DNA from 3 places in the Rouxiella sp. WC2420 genome. Region 3 is predicted to be linked to each of the others. Evidence: predicted binding sites of a transcription regulator. Region 3 holds the regulator's gene; each other region holds the start of a gene.

Evidence for each region. Region 3 encodes PhoB, which activates phosphate uptake and scavenging genes when phosphate is short. Its sites were predicted from a motif close to CTGTCATAAAACTGNCNNAT; they were not measured.
Region 1: kdgR (DNA-binding transcriptional regulator KdgR) is a predicted target of PhoB. The motif match lies at 5,029-5,048, and genes of this name have one in related genera.
Region 2: pitA (inorganic phosphate transporter PitA) is a predicted target of PhoB. The motif match lies at 4,025-4,044, and genes of this name have one in related genera.

What each region holds. Positions count from the first base shown of each region.
Region 1 is NZ_CP165628.1:3,479,765-3,487,565, reverse strand. Features, by position in the region: gene prc (carboxy terminal-processing peptidase) at 1-994, shown strand, start outside; gene AB3G37_RS16095 (RHS repeat-associated core domain-containing protein) at 1,245-1,469, shown strand; gene AB3G37_RS16090 (hypothetical protein) at 1,529-2,167, shown strand; gene htpX (protease HtpX) at 2,479-3,360, shown strand; gene AB3G37_RS16080 (MFS transporter) at 3,431-4,813, opposite strand; gene kdgR (DNA-binding transcriptional regulator KdgR) at 5,057-5,848, shown strand; gene AB3G37_RS16070 (L-cystine transporter) at 5,919-7,310, opposite strand; gene AB3G37_RS16065 (metal-dependent hydrolase) at 7,693-7,801, opposite strand, start outside.
Region 2 is NZ_CP165628.1:223,942-231,742, reverse strand. Features, by position in the region: gene AB3G37_RS01080 (AAA family ATPase) at 1-310, opposite strand, end outside; gene AB3G37_RS01075 (tagatose-bisphosphate aldolase) at 303-1,247, opposite strand; gene AB3G37_RS01070 (sugar-binding transcriptional regulator) at 1,482-2,414, shown strand; gene AB3G37_RS01065 (NAD(P)/FAD-dependent oxidoreductase) at 2,594-3,796, opposite strand; gene pitA (inorganic phosphate transporter PitA) at 4,116-5,615, shown strand; gene uspB (universal stress protein UspB) at 5,761-6,096, opposite strand; gene uspA (universal stress protein UspA) at 6,549-6,992, shown strand; gene AB3G37_RS01045 (MerR family transcriptional regulator) at 7,178-7,801, shown strand, end outside.
Region 3 is NZ_CP165628.1:4,263,189-4,270,989, reverse strand. Features, by position in the region: gene sbcC (exonuclease subunit SbcC) at 1-541, opposite strand, end outside; gene sbcD (exonuclease subunit SbcD) at 538-1,776, opposite strand; gene phoB (phosphate response regulator transcription factor PhoB) at 1,998-2,687, shown strand; gene phoR (phosphate regulon sensor histidine kinase PhoR) at 2,790-4,112, shown strand; gene AB3G37_RS19775 (cobalamin-independent methionine synthase II family protein) at 4,411-5,511, shown strand; gene brnQ (branched-chain amino acid transport system II carrier protein) at 6,435-7,754, shown strand.

The DNA of each region.
Region 1 (7,801 bases), 780 kb from region 3:
CATCAAGAAAGTCGGCAATGAAAAAGTTGCCGTGATGGACATTCCAGGCTTCTACGTCGGTCTGACCGATGACGTGAAAGTCCAGCTGCAAAAAATGGCCAAGCAGAACGTCAACAGCCTGGTTATCGACCTGCGTACAAACGGCGGCGGCGCTCTGACCGAGGCAGTTTCACTTTCTGGCCTGTTCATTCCAAGCGGCCCGGTAGTGCAGGTTCGTGATAACAACGGTCGTATTCGTCAAGACAGCGATAACGACGGCGTTGAGTACTATAAAGGTCCGCTGGTAGTGCTGGTCGACCGTTACAGCGCTTCTGCTTCTGAAATCTTTGCTGCTGCGATGCAGGATTACGGCCGCGCTCTGATTGTCGGTGAACCGACCTTCGGTAAAGGTACCGTTCAGCAATATCGTTCTCTGAATCGTATTTACGATCAGATGCTGCGTCCTGAATGGCCAGCGCTGGGCTCTGTGCAATACACTATCCAGAAATTCTATCGAATCAATGGTGGTAGCACGCAGCGTAAAGGTGTCACGCCAGATATCGTTATGCCAACCGGTATGATCGACAATGACGTGGGCGAACGATTTGAAGATAACGCCATGCCTTGGGACAGCATCAAAGCTGCGACCTATACCAAGACGGGTGATCTTGCGCCGTTGGTCCCTGAACTGCTGAAAGAGCACGATGCACGCATCGCGCAGGATCCAGAGTTCCAGTACATCGAGCAGGATATTGCCAAGTTTAAAGCCAATAAAGACAAGCAGAACGTGGTTTCTTTGAATTACGCTCAGCGTGACAAAGAAGACAAAGAAGATGATGCTACGCGTCTGACTCGTCTGAACGAGCGTTTTAAACGTGAAGGCAAGAAGCCAATCAAGTCTCTCGACGATTTGCCGAAAGATTATGTAGCTCCAGATCCTTATCTGGATGAGGCTGATAATATTGCTGTCGACCTGTCGAAGCTTGAAAAAACACAGGACAGCCAGTCTAAATAAGTCTGCTGTTACCGTGTAATAAGAATAAAGGGCTGCCTCTTGGAGGTGGCCCTTTTTTTATGGCTGTGATGGGTCCTAAATAACGATGCCTATTTCTGGTTCAAAATAACCCAATCCCAAACCCTAATTTTTGATCGTTACCTCATTCCCGCGTTTTGCTGATTTTTATGATGATTAATGATTTCTTCTATTTTGGTGATGCTGCTAATACATCTGGCAACTCAATGGCATCAATTATCAGGAAGGAACCATGAATAATTCAACTCTAGGATTTAACGGCGAACGGCGTGACCTCATCAGCGAGGCAGCGCATCTTGGCAATGGTTATCGGGCTTATAATCCGATATTAATGCGTTTTAACTCTCCTGATAGCTGGAGTCCATTTGGTGAGGGAGGATTAACCCCTACGCTTATTGTGACGGCGACCCGATTAATCGCAGCGATCCTTCGGGGCACATGGGCTGGCAATCGATAGTAGGTATTGTTACCAGTACATTGGCGATAACACTCATTCCATTTACGATGGGGTCCTCTATGGCAGCCAGCACCTGCGTGATCGCCGGTTTGGCACTGGCTGCTGATGTGGCGAGTATTGCCAGTGCGTCACTGGAGGATCAACATCCGCAAGCCTCGGCGATTCTTGGATGGACCTCGATGGCTTTGGGCGTAGTTTCATTAGGCATGAGTACGGCGGCGGCGGTGCAGGGATTTCGTTCCGCGCTAAAGACAAGGGCGCTGGCGAGCAGCGTCGCCGATGTCGGGGCGAGTCGCCAGGCGGGAGTTGGCGTAGCGCATGCCGAACCCCGTTTAGCATTCTCGGTGCCGGGGCAGCAGCCGCAGTCTTTGCGTTCGTTAGCCATGGCTGCTGCTACAGACGATTCTCGTATTCGCGCTAAAATTAGTTTAGGTACAGGTGAATTGCCGACTTCTCTGGCGAAAGAAGCCGTATTCAGGCGGCTGGGAAATCTAGTTAACTATCACCTTAGCGGTGGCAATCATATTGACGACATACAAGACTGCTTTATACAGTTGTTAAAAAGTTTCACGAACAAAGCCAATGGCTATCAAAGGAAAATGGTGGTAGAGAATTTTGAACGCATTTATCAGGCTAAATTTCCAGAACCTCGATTAAACACTTTTTTATTACATTTTTTTCAGAATAATACGGTATAGGCTTTGGATGGGATCCTTCTCATCCTCTTTATGAAGCTTCAGATATAGTTAACCAGGCGATGCCGTTAAACTCCATTGGCAGAGATTTGTATAATCAGTTCATTTTTAAATTCTGGCCCTAGAAGCAGCTTGCAATAGTCTGGTGTTATCTACAAAAAGCTTCAAAATGTAAAGTATTGTGAATTACGACCTCTACCATGTCCTGACACTTGAATCCTGTGGGAAAGCCCATAGGATCAAGGTATCCCGCTGTTTGAATCTCGGGATAATCTGTTCGACAACGAAAACAACAATGAGGAAGTATTAATTTTATGATGCGTATAGCGTTGTTCCTGATGACTAACCTGGCAGTCATGGTGGTTTTCGGGCTGGTACTCAGCCTGACAGGCATTCGTTCTAGCAGCGTAATGGGGCTGATGATCATGGCTGGTCTTTTCGGCTTTGGTGGTGCGTTTGTTTCTTTGCTGATGTCAAAATGGATGGCGTTGCGCTCGGTAGGTGGGGAAGTGATTGAGCAGCCGCGTAACGAAACCGAACGCTGGTTGATGAATGTAGTAAGCCGCCAGTCCCAGCAGGCAGGGATCAAGATGCCGCAGGTTGCGATTTATCATGCTCCCGACATTAACGCCTTTGCCACCGGCGCGCGCCGCGATGCGTCACTGGTTGCGGTCAGCACCGGCCTTTTGCAAAGCATGAGTCAGGACGAGGCAGAAGCCGTTATCGCCCACGAAATCAGCCACATTTCCAACGGGGATATGGTGACCATGACCCTGATTCAGGGTATTGTGAACACCTTTGTGATCTTTATTTCACGTATTCTCGCGCAGATCGCCGCCGGTTTTATGTCTGGCGATCGTGAAGGCGAAAACAACAGCAACGGTAATCCGCTGGTTTATTTTGCAGTTTCAATGGTGCTTGAACTGGTGTTCGGTATTGTTGCCAGTATCATCACTATGTGGTTCTCTCGTCATCGCGAGTTTTACGCTGATGCCGGTTCTGCCAAGTTGGTCGGACGCGAGAAGATGATCGCCGCGTTGCAACGACTGAAAACCAGTCATGAACCGCAGGAAGCGGGCAGTATGATGGCCCTGTGCATTAACGGTAAATCTAAAACCTTTAGCGAACTGTTTATGTCACACCCGCCGCTTGATAAACGCATTGAAGCACTGCGTAGTGGGGAATACATTAAATAATCGCTGTTTAAAATTACAAAGGCCCGGCATTGATTGCCGGGCCTTTTTGCTGCTGACTATCAAACGAAAATTAAGCTTTTTGCTGTTCGACCAGTTTTTGTGTCATCCGCAGCATGCTGACAACCGCACCGGCCAACGCCAACGTACCGGCCAGGATTAGCGAGGCGTGTGTCCCGCTGGCGCTAAACAGGTTAAACATCAGCGCAACCATGGCTGCACCGGTAGTTTGTCCCAACAGTCTGGCAGTACCAAGCATCCCGCTGGCACCGCCGCTGCGGCTGCGCGGGGCAGAAGAAACAATGGTGTGGTTATTAGGCGACTGAAACAGGCCAAAGCCCGCTCCGCACACTATCATCCGCCAGATAATATTCAGATGAGAAGGGTGTTCAGGCAGCAAGGCCAGAGAATACAGGCCGATTGAGAAAACGACCAGTCCTACGCCGCCCAGAATTCCCGGATGGAAACGCTCAACTAAACGCCCGGAAATAGGTGCCATCACCATGGTCGCCAGCGGCCATGGCGTCAGCAAGAGACCCGTGGAAACCGCGTCTAGCCCCAGAGTGTTTTGCAAAAAGAATGGCAGCGAAACGAATGCCAGCATTTGCGCTGCAAAAGAACACATTGAGGTGCAGATAGACATAGTGAAAATCGGAATACGCAGCAAGTCGACCGGCAGCAGCGGCGAGCTTTTGGTTAGCTGACGACGAATAAAGAACCAGCCGATAACTACCAAGGCAACCACCTCGCCAAGGATCAGCCGGTGATCAAGGCCTTGTGCATAGCCACTTATTGCGCTGATTAACAGCCCGAAAGTCAGGGCATTCATCATGCTGCTGATAAAATCGAATTTGCGGCCAATGGCTTTCGAACTATTGCCCGGCAAAAACTTCAGGCCCATACAAAAGGCAATCAGGCCGATTGGCAGGTTGATTGCGAACAGCCATGGCCAGTTGGCGAAAGAAAGGATAGCCGCGGCGACAGTAGGGCCGGCAGCAGAAGACACGGCCACAATCAGCGCGTTGATGCCCATTCCGCGTCCGAGAAAGCGTTGTGGATAAATGATTCTCACCAGCGCTACATTGACGCTCATGATACAAGCCGCACCAAACCCCTGTAATACCCTCGCCACCGTTAGCGTCATCAGTGAGTCAGACATCGCGCAGGCCAAAGAGGTAAAACTAAATAGCACCAGCCCAATCATATAGATACGGCGATAACCGAATATCTCGCCCAGTGATGAAAGCGAAAGCAGCGAAATGGTAATCGCCAATTGGTAGGCGTTGACTATCCAAATCGAGGAAGCAGGGCTAGCGTGAAGATCTTGTGCAATCGTGGGAAGCGCCACATTTGCAATGGCCCCGTCGAGCACCGAAACAGTGATCCCCAATGCAATAGTAAGGATTGCCCCATAGCGTTGAGGTATAGGAAGTCCGTCAATAACCGTGGTTGTCATGTTTGATTGTCAGCATTGTGCTTATAAGAGTGGGTAATATTATCACGCTAACTAGTCTGCGTCTGAAGCGCGGCGGCGTGTAACAACTTAATTAATTGTAACAGGAGTTAACATTTTTATCACAAACCCCTTTTGCATGGTTCATTCTCATAGAAATGCTGTTCCATTTTTTATGAAACAAAAAAAGTATCTGCCCATTATTTATGAAATAATGCATAAAACAATCTCATGACAGGTAAAACTATGGCTATCGCAGACCTTGATAAGCAGCCCGATTCTGTCTCATCGGTGTTGAAAGTGTTTGGTATTTTGCAGGCTTTGGGCGACGAGCGCGAGATAGGCATCACCGAGCTTTCGCAGCGCGTAATGATGTCGAAAAGCACTGTTTATCGTTTCCTGCAGACGATGAAGTCATTAGGTTATGTCGATCAGGAAGGGGAGTCAGAGAAGTATACCCTGACGCTGAAACTGTTTGAGCTGGGTGCCAAGGCGTTGCAAAACGTCGATCTGATCCGCAGCGCCGATATTCAGATGCGTGAGATTTCGCGTTTAACGCGCGAGACCATTCACCTTGGCGCGTTGGACGAAGACGGCATTGTTTACATCCATAAAATTGACTCGATGTATAACCTGCGCATGCATTCGCGCATTGGTCGCCGTAATCCATTGCACAGCACTGCAATTGGCAAGGTCCTGCTGGCATGGGGTGAACATAATGATGTTGAGGCACTGTTAGCCGGGATTCAGTTCACACGCAGCACCGATAATACTATTGCCGATGCGCCGAGCCTGGTCAAAGTGTTGGAGAAAGTCCGCGAGCAAGGTTATGGCGAGGATATTGAAGAGCAAGAGCAAGGATTGCGCTGTATCGCCGTTCCGGTTTTTGACCGTTTTGGCGTAGTGATTGCCGGGCTGAGTATTTCTTTCCCTACTATTCGTTTTTCTGAAGAAAGTAAGAAAGATTATGTAGCGATGCTGCACACTGCCGCGCGTAATATTTCCGAACAGATGGGCTTTCATCAGTACCCGTTCTGACTTTCAGCTTGATATATAAAGAAAGGCGAAGCCCATCAGCTTCGCCTTTTTTGCATTTCCGGGGATGATATTAGCGGTGTGCCAGTTCGGCGTGCTCTTCTTCATCCATCACTTTTTTATCGGTGAGTTTAAGCAGTTGACTGGTAATAGTGCCAGCGGTCATTGAACCGCTAACGTTTAGCGCGGTGCGCCCCATGTCGATCAAGGGTTCGATGGAAATCAGCAACGCGACCAGCGTAACCGGTAGACCCATGGCGGGCAGAACAATCAGCGCAGCAAAGGTTGCACCGCCGCCTACGCCTGCCACGCCAGCAGAGCTAAGAGTGACAATGCCAACCAGCGTTGCAATCCACATTGGCTCAAACGGATTGATGCCCACGGTAGGAGCAACCATTACCGCCAGCATGGTCGGATAAAGACCGGCACAGCCGTTTTGGCCGATGGTGGCGCCAAACGAAGCCGCGAAACTTGCGATTGATTCAGGAATACCTAAACGACGAGTTTGCGCTTCTACGCTTAGCGGGATAGTGGCCGCGCTGGAACGGCTGGTGAAGGCAAAAGACAACACCGGCCAAACCTTGCGGAAGAACTTGGCAGGATTCACACCGGTAAACGACAGCAGCAGGGCGTGAACCGCAAACATAATCGCCAGTCCGAGGTATGACGCCACAACGAAACTGCCCAGCTTGATGATGTCGTGGATATTCGAACCAGCAACCACTTTGGTCATCAGCGCCATCACGCCGTAAGGGGTTAACTTCATGACCAGGCGTACCAGCTTCATCACCCAAGATTGCATAATCTCGATAAAGGCCAGAACTTTAGGTCCTTTTTCGGCGTCATCCTTCACCAGCTGCAGCGCCGCTACGCCCACAAAAGCAGAGAAAATCACCACGCTAATGATCGACGTCGGGCTTGCGCCGGTCAAATCTGCAAACGGATTTTTCGGAATAAATGACAGCACCATTTGCGGTACGGTCAAATCGGCAACTTTGCCCACGTAGTTGGTTTGCAGAGCCGCCAGACGCGCGGTTTCCTGGGTGCCTTGTACCAGTCCTTCAGCCGTCAGGCCGAACAGTTTGGTCACGAATACACCCACTAAAGCGGCAATCAGCGTGGTAAACAGCAGTGTACCAATCGTCAGGAAACTGATTTTACCCAATGAAGACGCATTATGCAGACGAGCAACGGCGCTAAGAATTGACACAAACACCAGCGGCATCACAATCATTTGCAATAGCTGGACATAGCCGTTACCAACAATATTGAACCACGGGATAGAGTTCTTCAAAACAGCGCTGTCGGGACCATAGATTAGCTGTAATGCCAGACCGAAGACTACGCCGACCAACAGGCCTACGAGAACCTTCTTTGCCAAACTCCATTGCGAACGGCTTGATTTAGCCAACAGCAAAAGGAGGGCAACAAAAACCACCACGTTTAATACCAGCGGAAGATTCATACCCAAAGCTCCAGAGAAAACTTATGAAAAATGTTTTGATGATGCCGCGCAAAGAGCAACATTTCAGGATGTAACGATGGGCGTAGAATAGCAGACTGCAAAGGTGCAACATTATAACCAAAAAGAATTCATTATTTCTTTTGGTTATATGCAACCAATTGATTGGTAGGCACAATGTATTGGAGAAGTTTTATTGGACAGGCTCTACTGCGGAAATTCAGGCTATGCATGAATCCCGGCTGCGAAAACAGCTGTTCTTGTCGATTACCGCGACTATCACTGATGGAGGTTGCATGCTTTTTAATTTAGTCCAAACGGGATTAATAAGCGTGTCCATAAACTTGGCCGGAATTTTTGGCGGACTTAATTTAAATTCTTCAATTTAAGTTAAATACTTCAAAATAAAACTTAGGCCATGCGGGTTGATTGCATCAATGATGGGCGACCAGTTAGGCCAAAACAGCGTCAGTCCAACCATAATCAGACAAAAC
Region 2 (7,801 bases), 1.2 Mb from region 3:
CTTTTGGCTGAAAACCAAACCAGGCATCAACAATAAAAGTACTACCTTGCGGCGCATCGGCGATAATTGACCAAATCACCTGATAGCTGGCCTGTCCCAGTTTTCGATTAAAAGCGCGATCGACGCCTTCGAGCCGTTGCAAAAACGGGTTTTTAATACCATCCAGCGACAGCTGTAACCAACCGGTTTTAGCAGAGAGTTCAACGGCGAGGCTGCTTTTACCAGAAGCAGGTATCCCGTTGACCAGAATGACCCGTTTTTCCGGTTTGGCCAGCGTTTCGTCGTTAAAAACGTCTCTGTTATCAGACATGTTCCACCTGTTCGGTTGATGCGTTTTTACCCTTGTGGGCGGCTTTATAATATTTCTGAATCACGGCTTGCAGCTCTTTCAAACGAGGAACCGCCACTGTTTCCAGCTTGTTTCTGGTAATATCGTGATCCAGAGAGATACAGTCTTTCCACAGCGAGCGCCCGGCAATCACGCCAGATGCGCCAGTGCTCATTGCATCTTCAACCTGTTTCAGGAAAGTTGTGTGGTCAACACCTGCTGACAGTACCGCCCAAGGCACGTCTCCGGCAAGCTCGGTGATAGCTGCGCAAGCCTGTTTAGAACCCGGATAAGGCAGTTTCAGCACTTTAGAACCCGCATCGAGGCAGATTTTTGTCCCGCCATAAATCAGCTCCGGCACTTTGGCTTTATATTCCTCGTCGCTTTCGCTATCCAGTTTATAAGTCAGAAACTCCACCACCAGTAATAAATCTTCCTTGGCAAAATCCTCCACGCACTTATGCAAGATTTCAATATTATGGCGATTGGCTTCGGGCTTGTCTGAACGCAGGTAAACCATGATCTTGCCGCCGGTGGCACCCAGTTCACGCACGCGGCGCGCATCAACGTCTTTTGCCAGACGTGAAAGGCGATAACCTTCTGGAGAGTTATCCCACCCCGAGGCATCCAGCCCGATTAGCAACGCAGTATCACGGGCAATAATGCCATCATCAACCAGTTGTGGTACGGCGCAAATCGGGTCAACCAGAACGCACGAAGCTTTGCTGGCCAGATACTGCGTGATGTCGGCTTTAATCAGGCCGAGCTGTTTTTCGGAAATAGAAGCTTGCTGCTGAGGATCGCTGGCAAGCAGAGTGCGCATGCCACCACGTTGGTCGCAGGCGATAACCAGCATGGCACCATTTTGACCACAAATTTGCTGGTAGCCGCGTAATTCTGAAGTAGACAACTTTGACATGGAACTCTCCTTTGCGTGAAATTTATTACAGATTAAAAAATCTCGATTACACTGGACGCTCTGTCGTTTCCCTGAGGATTCAGAGAGGTCGAAAAACTTGAACAATGCCGGTTTTAAAGGGTTTAACGCCCTTGGTGAACATTGCTTTATCACGGCTATTGAGCAATAATTCCTCAACCAACGCTTTGAGTGTAATTCATTACTGAAAGGAATTTCAAGCTGAAAGAGCCAATTTTGCAAGATATTGCAGCAACGCGCACATTAATGCACATGGTGGCGAAGCTGCATTACGAGTCAGACATGTCGCAGGTCGAGATCGCCCGCAAGCTGGATGTCTCAACGGCGACCATTTCCCGTTTGCTTAACAAAGCGCGGGCGGCAGGCATAGTTCGTATAGAAGTCATAGGTTTAGCTTCTCCGGAAAACATGACTGCCGATCTGGTGCAGCGTCTGGGGTTGAAGCACGCCTACGTGGTTGATGCTCCGCCGAACAATGTTCTGGATTCTTTGCGTACTCCGCTGGCCTCGCTGCTTTCACAGGCCGGGCTGAGCGCAGGGTCAGTGCTGGGCATTGGCTGGGGACGTGCAGTGAGGGAAGTGACGTTGGCTGGGCTACCGCGTTTACCGGGTGTGTTGACCGTCGCGTTGAACGGCGGCATGCAGCAGGCTGCACCACATTTTCAGATTACCGAGTTTGTCCGTCGCGCGGCTGAACAAATGGAAGGCACGCCTTATTTTCTCCACGCACCTTATATTTCATCCCCAGAGCTGCGCGAAGCTTTCTTGCGTGACCCAAGCGTGCAGGAAATTATTTCTCTTTGGGACAGGCTGGATGTGGCGATTGTCGGCATCGGCCTGACTCACGAGCCAAGACCTAGCGAAAGCAGCACCGCAACGCCGAGTGAGCAGGCGCTGAGCCACGCCAATGGCGACGTATTACGCCATTACATCACTGAGTCAGGCGAAATTCTGCATTGGCAAGGAGAAGAAAGCATGATTGCCGCCTCTGTTGAACAGCTGCGCCGCACGCCGCTGACCATCGGCGTGGCGGCAACGCCGGAGAAAGCGGCCGGAATTATTGGCGCGGTTCGTTCGGGGATGATTAATTCTCTGGTCACTGATGTAAATACCGCACAGGCCATTCTTGACCGGTTGCCAATAAATTAAATTGCCGGTATCCATCGTAGTCTTGAAAGCTTGCTGGAATAATAAGTCTGATGCCGAACAATCTTTTAAAGCCTGGAATGACGAAGCAACAGCAATCAAACTTTTACGACGATTAGGAATTTGCATAAGCAATTCGTCATTCCCCTTGAGAGCCTGGTGAATATTTGATCGGCTCTCAACTATTCTCCAAATACCTTTACTAAATCCTGTGCACAGGCCCAGGCTGAGCTCCAGGCCCATTGGAAGTTATAGCCGCCGAGCCAGCCAGTGACGTCGACGACTTCGCCGATAAAGTACAATCCGGGCACGCCGTTGGCCGCCATGGTTTTCGACGATAGCGCGCGGGTGTCGACGCCGCCCATAGTGACTTCGGCGGTACGATAGCCTTCGGTCCCGTTCGGCTGCACCTGCCAGTTCTGCAATTGCTCAATCAAAGCTGCCTGCTGTGGCAGATTAAGCTGCTTCAGTGTGACGTCAGGGATTTGATCCAGCGTTTGCAGACATTCCACCAGCCGTTTAGGCAAATGCAACGAAAGAGTATTTTTCAGGCTCTGATTCGGATGATCCTGACGCTGCTGATTCAGGAAGTCCGCCAATACTAGCGTAGGAAGTAAGTTAACGCTCACAAACTCGCCAGGTTGCCAGTAACTTGATAGCTGCAAAACGGCTGGCCCGGACAGCCCTCGATGGGTGAAGAGGATATTTTCACGGAATACTGTGCCGTCCTGCGCTGTCATTACAGCAGGCACCGAAACGCCGGAAAGCGTCTGCAGATGTTCTAGCAACGGCTTGTGCAGAGTAAATGGCACCAGACCGGCGCGGGTTGGCAGAACTTTAAGCCCGAATTGCTCAGCCAGTCGATAGCCAAAAGGTGAAGCCCCTAATCCCGGCATGGAAAGTCCACCGCTGGCTACAACAAGTGAGCGAGTGCTTACTTCTTGACCATTCACTGTCAGCGCAAAGCCGGACTCAACCTTGTCCACTGAGCTAATCTCACTACGCAGGCGAAAAGTCACCTTACCTTTCTGGCATTCCTGCTCAAGCAGGGCCACGATCTGTTGGGCCGAGTCGTCGCAAAATAGCTGGCCCAGCGTTTTTTCATGCCAGGCAATGCCGTAACGATTGACCAGATCGATGAAATCCCACTGGGTGTAACGCGCCAGTGCGGATTTACAGAAATGCGGATTTTCAGACAGGTAAGCCGCGGGTTCGGTATAGAGGTTAGTGAAATTACAACGACCGCCGCCGGACATCAGGATCTTGCGTCCCAGCTTTTTGCCATTATCCAGCAACAATACTTTGCAGCCACCCTGGCCCGCTTGTGCTGCGCAAAACATTCCTGCCGCACCGGCACCAATGACTACAACATCGTACTGTTCCACAAAAACCTCTCTGAATAGCGCATACGGGGTAAAAAAAATCTCTGGCAGTGGGCAAAAAGCGTTCAACTCAGCTTATTGCGCGGCAGATTGTAAGCTGTGACGCGTCGATAATCCAGAAGACCTAAGACTATTCTTGGCCTGTAAGAAAATATTTCTTGGTAAAAAATCCTTCTAAATCAACTGTTTTTTCACAAGCTCTTTGCATATCATTGATTCTGCGTCTAGGTTTAGTCAAAAAAATGTCATATTTTCCTTTTCCACCCCCCCTGTTCTCGCAGATAATGCGCGGCGTTCATGTCCACAAACTGGCGTAACAATTATGCTGCATTTATTCGCCGGGTTGGATTTCCATACCGGCCTGTTATTGATACTCGCGTTACTGTTTGTTCTGTTTTACGAAGCCATTAACGGCTTCCACGACACGGCCAACGCAGTGGCGACTGTAATTTATACGCGCGCCATGCGTTCTCAACTTGCCGTTTTGATGGCTGGCGCATTCAACTTCTTTGGCGTCATGCTTGGCGGCTTGAGCGTGGCTTATTCCATCGTTCACCTGCTGCCTACTGATTTGCTATTGAACGTGGGGTCCGCACATGGTCTCGCCATGGTATTTTCAATGCTGTTGGCGGCGATTATCTGGAACCTTGGAACCTGGTATTTCGGCCTTCCGGCGTCCAGCTCTCACACGCTCATCGGAGCCATTATCGGCGTAGGTCTGACCAACGCGCTTTTGACTCACAGTTCAGTTATTGATGCCCTAAACATTCCTAAAATGATTAGCATTTTCCTGTCACTGATTATCTCGCCACTGGTGGGGATGATTATGGCCGGAAGCTTGATTTTCCTGCTCCGCCGCTACTGGAGTGGAAGTAAAAAGCGCAGGCGTATGCACCTGACTCCGGCTGAACGCGAGAAGAAAGACGGCAAGAAAAAGCCGCCATTCTGGACGCGCATCGGCTTAATCGTTTCTGCTATCGGGGTAAGTTTCTCCCACGGTGCGAACGATGGTCAGAAAGGCATTGGTCTGATTATGCTGGTTTTAATAGGCGTTGCACCCGCTGGATTCGTACTTAATATGAATGCCACCGGTTATGACATCACTCGTACTCGTGATGCCGTGACGCACCTGCAACAGTATTATCAGCAACACAACAAGGCTTTGCCGGAAGTCGTGGCGTTGACACCTTTGGTGCCTGCTCCAGCTGCCACCAGCGACCATGCTACCGTTGAGTTCCATTGCAACGACAGCCTGGCGATGGAAGCGATTACTCGCTCTCAGGCGATGATGACTAACCTGCAAAGTTACGCTGACCTGGCGCCAGAACAGCGTAGCCAGATGCGTCGTATGCTGATGTGTATTGCCGACACTGCCGACAAGACCGCCAAGCTGAGCGATACCAGCCCAGCAGATAAGCATTTCCTCAACGACTTACACGGCGACCTGCTGGAAACCGTTGAATACGCGCCTATCTGGATTATCGTTGCCGTAGCGCTGGCGCTGGCGCTGGGAACCATGATTGGCTGGAAACGCGTTGCGACCACCATCGGTGAGAAGATTGGTAAAAAAGGAATGACCTATGGGCAGGGTTTATCTGCTCAGGTGACTGCTGCGGTGTCGATTGGTGTCGCCAGCTATACCGGAATGCCTGTTTCTACCACCCACGTTCTGTCTTCTGCGGTCGCAGGAACCATGATCGTAGATGGCGGTGGCGTGCAGAGCAAAACTATCAAGAATATTGCGCTGGCGTGGTTACTCACTTTGCCGGTATCAATCTTGTTATCCGGTGGGCTTTACTGGCTGGCACTTAAACTGATCTAAATAAAAGTTTTACGCGGCCATCAGTGCTGTCGCAAGGCGGCAAGAGTGTAAACCAAGCAGTAAAAAAGGCGGTGCATGAGAATGCGCCGCCTTATTTTTTTCCATTTAATCAATTTGGTATGTCTCTCAAAAAACCCGCCTGAAATTAGTACCAAATTAGCATTGCCAGCATGCTGATCAGAATTAATCCGCATAATCCCGTGGTGAGTACAAACTGACCTCGTACCCTTTCACAGCGACGGATAAATTCGGGGTCGTGGTGATCAACATAGCGCTGAGCGTAAATATAACGCACCAGGCGTATTTGCTTGCTCGGCTGTCCGTGTGCTGTAAAGAATCCTCCGCCGTCGACATATTGATAAAGCAGCGGATCGCATCCGCGTAATACCACCAGCAAGGCACGCAGAGAAGAGTAGTAACGCAGCATATTCACAACACATACCACACATAAAGCCCAAAATAGCGCAATGGGACTGATCATGGTTCCCCCTTAAGGCGGCATCAAACTCAGCGAAACCAGGCTGAGTGCTTTCCGCCGTAACTCTCTGCTTTTTGCTTGATACCCAGGGCAATTGTTTGCCCGCCCCCCAGACCCTTTCCGGGCTAGCCACCTCAGCGTTTGCATCACTTGCGTGAAGAGACGAAATATTGCACTCCCGCTTATTATTGAGTGTAGGAAATGAAATAAAAATCGGGGAGCAAAAAAATCATTTTTCTCAATGAAATTCTCTGCAAACAACGTGATTTAAAACATTATGCTGATTAATGAAGACATTCTGATCGTGTTTTTAGCGCTATACTTGAGGTATGCAAGGTTTTCAGCCTGTTGTTATGATTACAATAGTTTATGTGATGATTACTTTATGCGGCAGTGTCAGGATGGCACACACATAATCCGAACAAACGTTTAATGACTTATGGAAGGAGTTTCTTATGGCTTATAAACATATTCTTATTGCGGTAGACCTTTCCCCAGAGAGTAAAGTGCTGGTAGAGAAAGCAGTCTCCCTCGCACGTCCATACAATGCCAAAGTGTCTCTTATCCACGTCGATGTTAATTATTCAGACCTTTATACCGGGCTGATCGACGTAAACCTCGGTGATATGCAAAAACGCATTTCCGAAGAGACTCACAATGCGTTAAGCGAGCTATCAAGTAATGCAGGTTATCCGATCGCCGAAACGTTAAGCGGCAGTGGTGATTTAGCACAGGTACTGGTGGACGCCATTAAGCAATACGACGTCGACTTAGTGCTGTGTGGTCATCATCAGGATTTCTGGAGCAAACTTATGTCATCGGCGCGCCAGCTAATTAATACCGTACATATCGATATGCTAATTGTTCCGCTGCGCGATCCTGAAGAAGCGGCAGAATAAAAGCATCGGTCTCAAACGAGGCGGGATACTATTTATCCGCCTCGTATCAGCTTATTACATCATAAAATGATTTAGCTCAAATTTCGACTCATTAAATTTACCTTAACTTAAAACCCGCTATACAAACCTATAAATTTGACTTATAGCTAGTGAATCCTTTGTGAGCAAATGGAATTTGTTAGCCTATGGAAACGCGCATACCTCATAAGAATCATCCCCATCCCTTACCACGCCATTACAACATTGAAACTACCGCCCAACTTTGCGGAGTATTACCCGTCACACTCAGAACCTGGCAACGCTATGGGCTAATAAAACCCTATCATGATGAACAGGGAGCTCGCTGGTATAGCGAAGGCGATCTCACCAGACTGCATGCGATCGTAAGAAAGATCAGTGCCGGAACCCCGATCGCCAAGATCCGCCATCAGCTGAGCCTACCGGTTTCACAAGGTGCATTTTCGGAAACCGTTTTACGCCAAAACAGCAGCTGGCATGCACTTCAGGCAGAAATTTTACACTGCCTCGGTGAAGGGGAATGGCTTAAGCTGCGGCGTCTTATCTGGCGTTTTGGCCGCGAATATCCGCTGGGTTGTCTGGTAAATCAGGTTTTGCGCCCGATCCGCGCATTTCTTTCCACCCGCAAGCAAATGCTGCTGTTGCAGCAAAGAGGCATGCTGGACAGCATTATCGTGGAGTACGCGACCTTCATCATGCGCACTTTACGCAAAAAAGCGCGCGCGCAGGTTTTACTCCTGCCGATGCAAATCGATGATCCGCTTGAATTGTGGCTGGAATCGTTACGGCTT
Region 3 (7,801 bases):
AAATCTCGGTGCCGGTCAGCTCTTCCAGCAGTTCGGCTCGTTCGTTGGCCCTGGCGTTAAGGAAGGCGGCAAACTGCCCCTGAGAGAGCATCATCGATTTGGTAAAACGGCCAAAATCCAGCCCCGTCAGCTCGGCAATCGCCGGAAGCTTATCGCGTACTTTGTCGGCGAGAATTTTGCCGTCGGCCAGTTGTGCCAGCTCGACCTTTGGTGCCTGCAAATTACCGGTTGGCGAGTTACCCGCCCGGCGCTGGCTCCAGAAGGCGCGATAGCCTACGCCCTTAACCTCAAACTCGACCTCGGCCAGCGATTCTGCGGTATGGCGGGTCATCAATTCGTTCTGGCTCGGAGACACATCCAGGCGCGGCGTTTGGTGATACAGCGCCAGGCAAATTGCGTCGAGTAGGGTGGTTTTACCGGCCCCGGTTGCGCCAGTAATAGCAAAAAGTCCATTACTGGCGAAGGGTTCGGCGGTGAAATCAATTTTCCATTCACCTTCCAGTGAATTGATATTTTTTAATCGTAATGACAGGATCTTCACTGGCTGGTTTCTCCGGCAGAATGGCCGTTTTCGACCTGTTCCAGCACCTGCGAGAACAGGGTGCGTATCCGCTGCTGGCGGCCCTCTTCAGGGGTATTTTCCTGCGCCAGTCGGCGTTCAAACACTTCGCTGACGCTAAGCTCTTTCAACGTTTCTTTCTCTTGCTGTAACAGACCGCTCAGACGCTGCTCTTTACTGCGCCGAAGTAGCACGACCTCCACCGGCAACGGATCGGTAAGCTGCTGGATACGCCGTTGGATATCGCTGAGATAATCCTGCGTCGCGACTTCAATATCGAGCCAAACCGGCAGCGTTTCCTGATTTTTTTCATAGGACTGCAGCTGTTTTTCAATCTCGGCCAGTGTGCCCTTAATGATTTCCATCGGCTGAGAGCGCGGGATCGCCAATGTTTCAATACTGTTAAGTTGATCGGCGGTGTAATCCAGCAGATAAACGCTTTTTTCATTGCTGGCTTCGTCAAAACTCAGGGGGATTGGCGAGCCGCTGTAGCGAATATGCTCGGTCCTGGCGATTTTCTGCGCTTTGTGAATGTGCCCCAACGCCACGTAATCTACCGGCGGGAAGGCCTGAGCGGGGAAGGCGTCTAAGGTACCGATATAAATGTCTCGCACCGAGTCGGAAGTGGTTACACCGACAGTGGTCAGATGGCCGGTAGCGATAATCGGCACCGCCACGCCGAGATGCTGGCGATGATCGCAGGCTGCCTGATAAAGCGCTGAATAATGTCCGGCGATAGCTTCTTGTAATGCAAGCTGTTTTTCGCTACCGGATTGCCCTGCCTGACTAGCCAGCAGATCGCGCGGGCGTAAAAACGGGATTGCACAAAGTATTGCCCCCGGCTGACCCTCGCGGTTTTTCAGGGTAATCACCTGGCGAGAAATATCCTCACCGACAGTCGCGATCACCTGAGTATTGAGGCAGGAAAGCAGCTCGCGAGATTCGTTCAGCGTAGCGACTGAGTCATGGTTTCCCGCCAGCACAATCAGCTGGCAGCCTGTCTGCTGTAAGTTCACCACAAAGCGGTTATACAGTTCGCGCGCATAGCTTGGCGGCGAGCCGGTATCGAAAATATCCCCCGCGACAATCACCGCATCGACCTGATGCTGTTCAACCTGTCCGATTAGCCAGTCAAGAAAAGCCTGATGTTCAGGCGCACGGCTTTTGGTAAAAAAGTACTGGCCGAGATGCCAGTCAGAGGTGTGAATCAGTCGCATGGGGGTCTCGCGGTGGCTGTAACAGGCGGCAAGTATAAACGCCCACGACCTTCTCTGTCCCCGAAAAATCATAACCATGTCATGTGCCTGAACTTAATATGACGGCTTGGCTACACTTAATTACACTCGAAATTGTTTTTCATAAATCTGTCACAAAACTGACGCATAATGGCGCCCGAAATCAAAATTAAGTTCGCTAACTTATTTGGCAGGCTATCAAAATGGCTAGACGCATATTAGTTGTGGAAGATGAAGCACCGATCCGTGAAATGGTTTGTTTTGTGCTTGAGCAAAATGGTTATCAAGCCATTGAGGCTGAAGATTTCGATTCGGCGGTCAATCGTTTGATTGAACCTTACCCGGAATTAATTTTACTCGATTGGATGTTGCCCGGTGGATCCGGAATTCAGTTTATTAAACATCTAAAACGCGAAGCGCTGACCCGCGATATTCCGGTGATGATGCTGACCGCCCGTGGCGAAGAAGAAGACCGCGTTCGCGGGCTGGAAGTTGGCGCGGATGACTATATTACCAAGCCGTTTTCGCCTAAAGAGTTAGTGGCGCGCATTAAAGCAGTTATGCGTCGTATCTCACCAATGGCGGTCGAAGAAGTTATTGATATGAAAGGGTTAAGCTTGGATCCATCCTCGCACCGTGTGATGGCCAACGAGCTTGCGCTGGACATGGGGCCTACCGAATTCAAGCTTCTACACTTCTTTATGACCCATTCCGAGCGCGTTTACAGCCGTGAACAGTTGCTCAATAACGTCTGGGGCACTAACGTATACGTCGAGGATCGTACAGTGGATGTACATATCCGCCGCCTGCGCAAAGCACTGGAAACCAGCGGTCATGACCGTATGATCCAAACGGTGCGTGGAACGGGTTATAGATTCTCAACCCGCTATTAATTAATACCTCAGCTATTTCACGTTGCACCTTTACGGGCATCGTGAAATATATTGGGTATGAATTGATGATGTTATATCTTTCACTCACAGCGGAGATACTGTGTGCTAGAACGATTATCGTGGAGTCGGCTGGCCGGCGAATTATTTATGTTTTGCTGTCCGGCGCTGATATTAGCCATTTTTATTGGCTATTTGCCCTGGTTATTGCTGGCTTCTTTAGTGGCGGCTCTGGGCTGGAATTATTTTAATCAGCTTAAACTTTCACACTGGCTGTGGCTTGACCGAAGTATTACTCCTCCCAGCGGATTATGGAGCTGGGAACCGCTATTTTATGGCCTTAATCAGATGCAGATGCGTAACCGGCGCAGAAGGCGCGAACTGGCGCTGCTGATTAAACGCTTCCGCAGCGGAGCTGAATCCCTCCCTGACGCCGTGGTACTGACGACGGAAGAAGGCAATATCTTCTGGTGCAACGGCCTGGCACAGGAACTGCTTGGTTTCCGCTGGCCGGAAGACAACGGCCAACACCTGTTTAACCTGCTGCGTTATCCCGAACTACGCGTCTGGATCCAGAGCCGCGACTTTACCCGTCCGCTTAACTTGCACCTTAATAACAATCACTACGTTGAATTTCGAGTCATGCCGTATTCGGAAGGGCAGCTATTGATTGTGGCGCGTGATGTCACCCAGATGCGCCAGCTGGAAGGCGCTCGTCGAAACTTCTTTGCCAATGTCAGCCATGAACTGCGCACACCGCTGACAGTGTTGCAAGGGTATCTTGAGATGATGGACGACGAGGCGCTGAAGGAGCCGTTCCGCAGTAAAGCGCTGGATACTATGCAGGAACAGACGCGGCGCATGGACGGGCTGGTTAAACAGTTGCTGACTTTATCGCGTATCGAGGCGGCAACCAACATTGATTTGCAGGAGAAAGTCGACATGCCAGGAATGTTGGGCATGCTGGAGCGCGAGGTGCAGACGCTAAGCAATGGTCGCCATGAAATTGTATTCAAAATCAATGAACAGCTTAAAGTTTATGGCAACGACGAGCAGCTGCGCAGTGCGGTTTCGAATCTAGTGTATAACTCGGTCAATCACACGCCAGCGGGCACGCGCATTGAAGTTAGCTGGCAGCAGACCGCGCAGGGCGCACAGTTTCAGGTCAGCGATAACGGCCCGGGCATTGCACCACAGCATATTCCCCGGCTGACCGAGCGTTTCTATCGTGTAGACAAGGCGCGTTCACGGCAGACCGGTGGCAGCGGGCTGGGGCTGGCTATCGTCAAACATGCGCTCAGTCATCATCATTCAAAGTTGGATATAGAAAGCGAAGTCGGGGTAGGGACGCGGTTTCTATTCACATTGCCTTATCGACTGATTGTCGATGCTCCTCAATTGCCTCACCATCACCGCGTTAAGCATTAAATCTTCACGATAAACGGATCAGCGATGGTCCGTTTTAATCTTATTTAATCAGTTCACACTTTGGGCAACGTGAAATTGTGACGCCCGATCATGAATTTATTTCATGTGATGTGAGAATTCCTCGTTTGGTGATGAACACTATTCATGGCAGCATAGATTTAAAGCCGTTTAGACATCCAGATGTCTAATGTAACTTCTCGGTATTATTAACATTGTTAACTAATCTCCGGGATGTCGTGCTACCCATTAATCAATGTCACGGCGACAGGTTCGTCGGGGCTTTTGCCAGGAGTTCATAATGTCAGTATCAAACCCAATTTATCGCGCCGAAGTCGTTGGTAGCTTTTTGCGTCCAGAAGCGCTAAAGCAAGCACGTCAGCAGTTTAAAGCCGGTGAAATCGATGCTCAGCAGCTGCGTGCGGTTGAAGACAGCGAAATTCGCCGCGTGGTTGAGCAGCAGCGCGAAGCCGGTTTGCAAGTGGTCACTGATGGTGAATTCCGCCGCGCGTGGTGGCACTTTGACTTCTTCGAGGGTCTGCAGGGCGTTGAAGGTTATGATGCAGAGCAGGGCATTCAGTTCAACGGCGTGCAGACCAAATCTCGCAGTATCAAAGTGGTTGATAAGATTGCCTTTGGCGATCACCCGATGATTGAACATTTCAGCTTTCTGAAAAGCATCAGTGGCGATGCGGTAGCTAAAATGACTATCCCTAGCCCAAGCGTGATGCACTTCCGTTTCAACCGTGATGCGGTTAAAGGCGTGTATCCAAATCAGGAAGACTTTTTCAACGATTTAGCTCAAGTTTACCGCGACGCTATCCAGGCGTTTTACGCCGCCGGTTGTCGTTACCTGCAACTGGATGACACCGTTTGGGCGTACCTGTGCTCAGAAGACCAGAAAAAGCAGATCATTGCCCGTGGCGATAATCCGGAAGAGCTGGCGAAAACCTACGCTCGGGTGCTGAATCAGGCTATCGAAGGCAAGCCGGAAGACCTAATCATCGGTCTGCACGTGTGCCGCGGTAACTTCCGTTCAACCTGGATTTCAGAAGGCGGCTACGAGCCTGTGGCAGAGATCCTGTTCGGTACTGTAAATATCGACCGTTTCTTCCTGGAATATGACAACCAGCGTGCCGGCGGTTTCGAGCCACTGCGCTTCATCAAGCCCGGCCAGCAGCAGGCAGTTCTGGGCCTGATTACCACTAAAACCGGCGATCTTGAATTGGCAAAAGACGTGGAGGCGCGACTCGCCGAAGCGGCTGAGTTCTTGAATATCAACCAGATCTGCCTAAGCCCGCAGTGTGGTTTTGCGTCCACCGAAGAAGGCAATAGTCTCAGCGACAAGCAGCAGTGGGACAAACTCAAGTTAGTTGTCGATCTGGCTGAACGCATTTGGTAAAAGCTTGATCTTTCGGGCTACAGCGACGTTCGCCTCCCTCGCTCACCCCAGTCACTTACCTGTGTAAGCTCCTGGGGATGAACTCGGTTGCTGCCTTGCTCTAACTCGAAATCTCTTCGCTTTGGTAAAAGCTTGATTTTTCGAGCTATAGCGGCGTTCGCCTCCCTCGTTCACCCCAGTCACTTACCTGTGTAAGCTCCTGGGGATGAACTCGGTTGCTGCCTTGCTCTAACTCGAAATCTCTGCGCTTTGGCAACAGTTTGATCTTTGATGCTATAGCGGCGTTCGCCTCCCTCGTTCACCCCAGTCACTTACCTGTGTAAGCTCCTGGGGATGAACTCGCTTGCTGCCTTGCTCTAATTCGAAATCTCTGCGCTTTTGGTGTTGAGAATGAAAATATTCCAAACCTGAGTGACTTATTTCTAAAAGTCGCTCGGGTTTTTGTTTTTAAGCATCTTCAAATCTGACTATCAGATTTATAAGAGACTCAAGCTCTTTGTGCATTTAATAGTGCTGCAAGATCATTAATTTAGCGCTTACAAAGCTGACTGTTGCTATTTAGTTAAAAATAACCCGCATTTTTGTGCGTGAAACGTCCATTTCACGGCAGTTTCACGCACTTTTCATTTAATTAAAGCGCAAAGTTGGCATTGATTGCTCAAATATCATACGTATCATGTGGTGATTTTTTAGCTAAATCCAGTGAATTTTACTGCTCAGCGTTTCAAATCCAGTTTAAGATTCTGCTTTTAGGATCGAGACTTGCCTTCATGCACTATAAAAGCGTACCTTAACGCCGCTGCACTCGCATTCCCCCTGCATAAAAAAGTCATTTTCATATCGTCAGGCAACTTCCTCAAGTTTATGCCGAGTGCCAGCAGCGGACACTTTTATTCATTTTGCACAGGCATCACGACATCATCATGAGTCATCAGTTAAAAACCAAAGATATTCTGGCATTGGGCTTTATGACCTTTGCCTTATTTGTCGGTGCGGGAAATATCATTTTCCCTCCGATGGTAGGATTACAGGCCGGTCACCACGTATGGTGGGCCGCACTCGGTTTTATGATCACTGCCGTCGGTCTACCGGTGATGACCGTGATTGCTCTTGCTCGTGTCGGTGGCGGTATTGATGCGCTGAGCACCCCAATTGGCCGCAAGGCGGGTCTGTTATTGGCGACTGTCTGCTACCTGGCCGTTGGTCCGCTTTTCGCCACGCCTCGTACCGCAACGGTTTCTTTTGAAGTTGGGATTGCACCGTTAACCGGTGACGGCGCAACTCCGCTCTTGGTGTACAGCCTGATTTACTTCGTGCTGGTGATCGGAATTTCGCTTTATCCGGGCCGCCTGCTCGATACTGTAGGCCATATTCTGGCTCCGCTGAAAATTGTTGCGCTGGCAATCCTGGGTATTGCTGCCGTGCTGTGGCCTGCCGGTCAACCGCTGCCAGCCACTCAGGCTTACGAAACCCAGCCGTTCTCCAACGGTTTCGTGAATGGTTATCTGACTATGGATACGCTGGGCGCATTGGTGTTCGGTATTGTCATTGTTAACGCAGCACGTTCTCGCGGAGTAAGCGACGCCAGGCTGCTGACTCGCTACACTGTTTTAGCCGGTTTGATTGCCGGTCTGGGCCTGCTGCTGGTTTACCTGAGCCTGTTCAAGCTCGGCGTTAACACCGCATCGCTGGTACCACAGGCGCAAAATGGTGCTGTTATTCTGCACACCTACGTACAGCAGACCTTTGGCGGTGTCGGTAGCTTCTTCCTTGCAGCGCTTATCTTCATCGCCTGTATGGTGACGGCGGTTGGCCTGACCTGCGCCTGCGCCGAGTTCTTCTCGCAATATCTGCCGCTGTCTTACAAGACGCTGGTATTTATTCTGGGCCTGTTCTCGATGCTGGTTTCTAACCTTGGCCTGAGCCACCTGATTCAGATTTCAATCCCGATTCTGACCGCTATTTATCCACCGTGCATCGCCTTGGTTGTTCTGAGCTTTACCCTGCGCTGGTGGAATAGTACCGCCCGTATTATCGCGCCGGTGATGCTGGTCAGCCTGATTTTCGGTATTATTGACGGTATCAAAAGCTCCAACTTTGCTGCCAGCCTGCCGGAATGGACTGCTCATTTGCCGCTGGCCGAGCAAGGTTTGTCCTGGCTTCCACCGTCAGTGTTGATGCTGCTGCTGGTTGGGATTTACGACAAAGTGAGTGGTGCGCGCAGCGTTACAGCACACCAGTAATGAAAACGCCAGAAAGGTGCCCTCGGTGAGTGGCACCCGCGTTGATT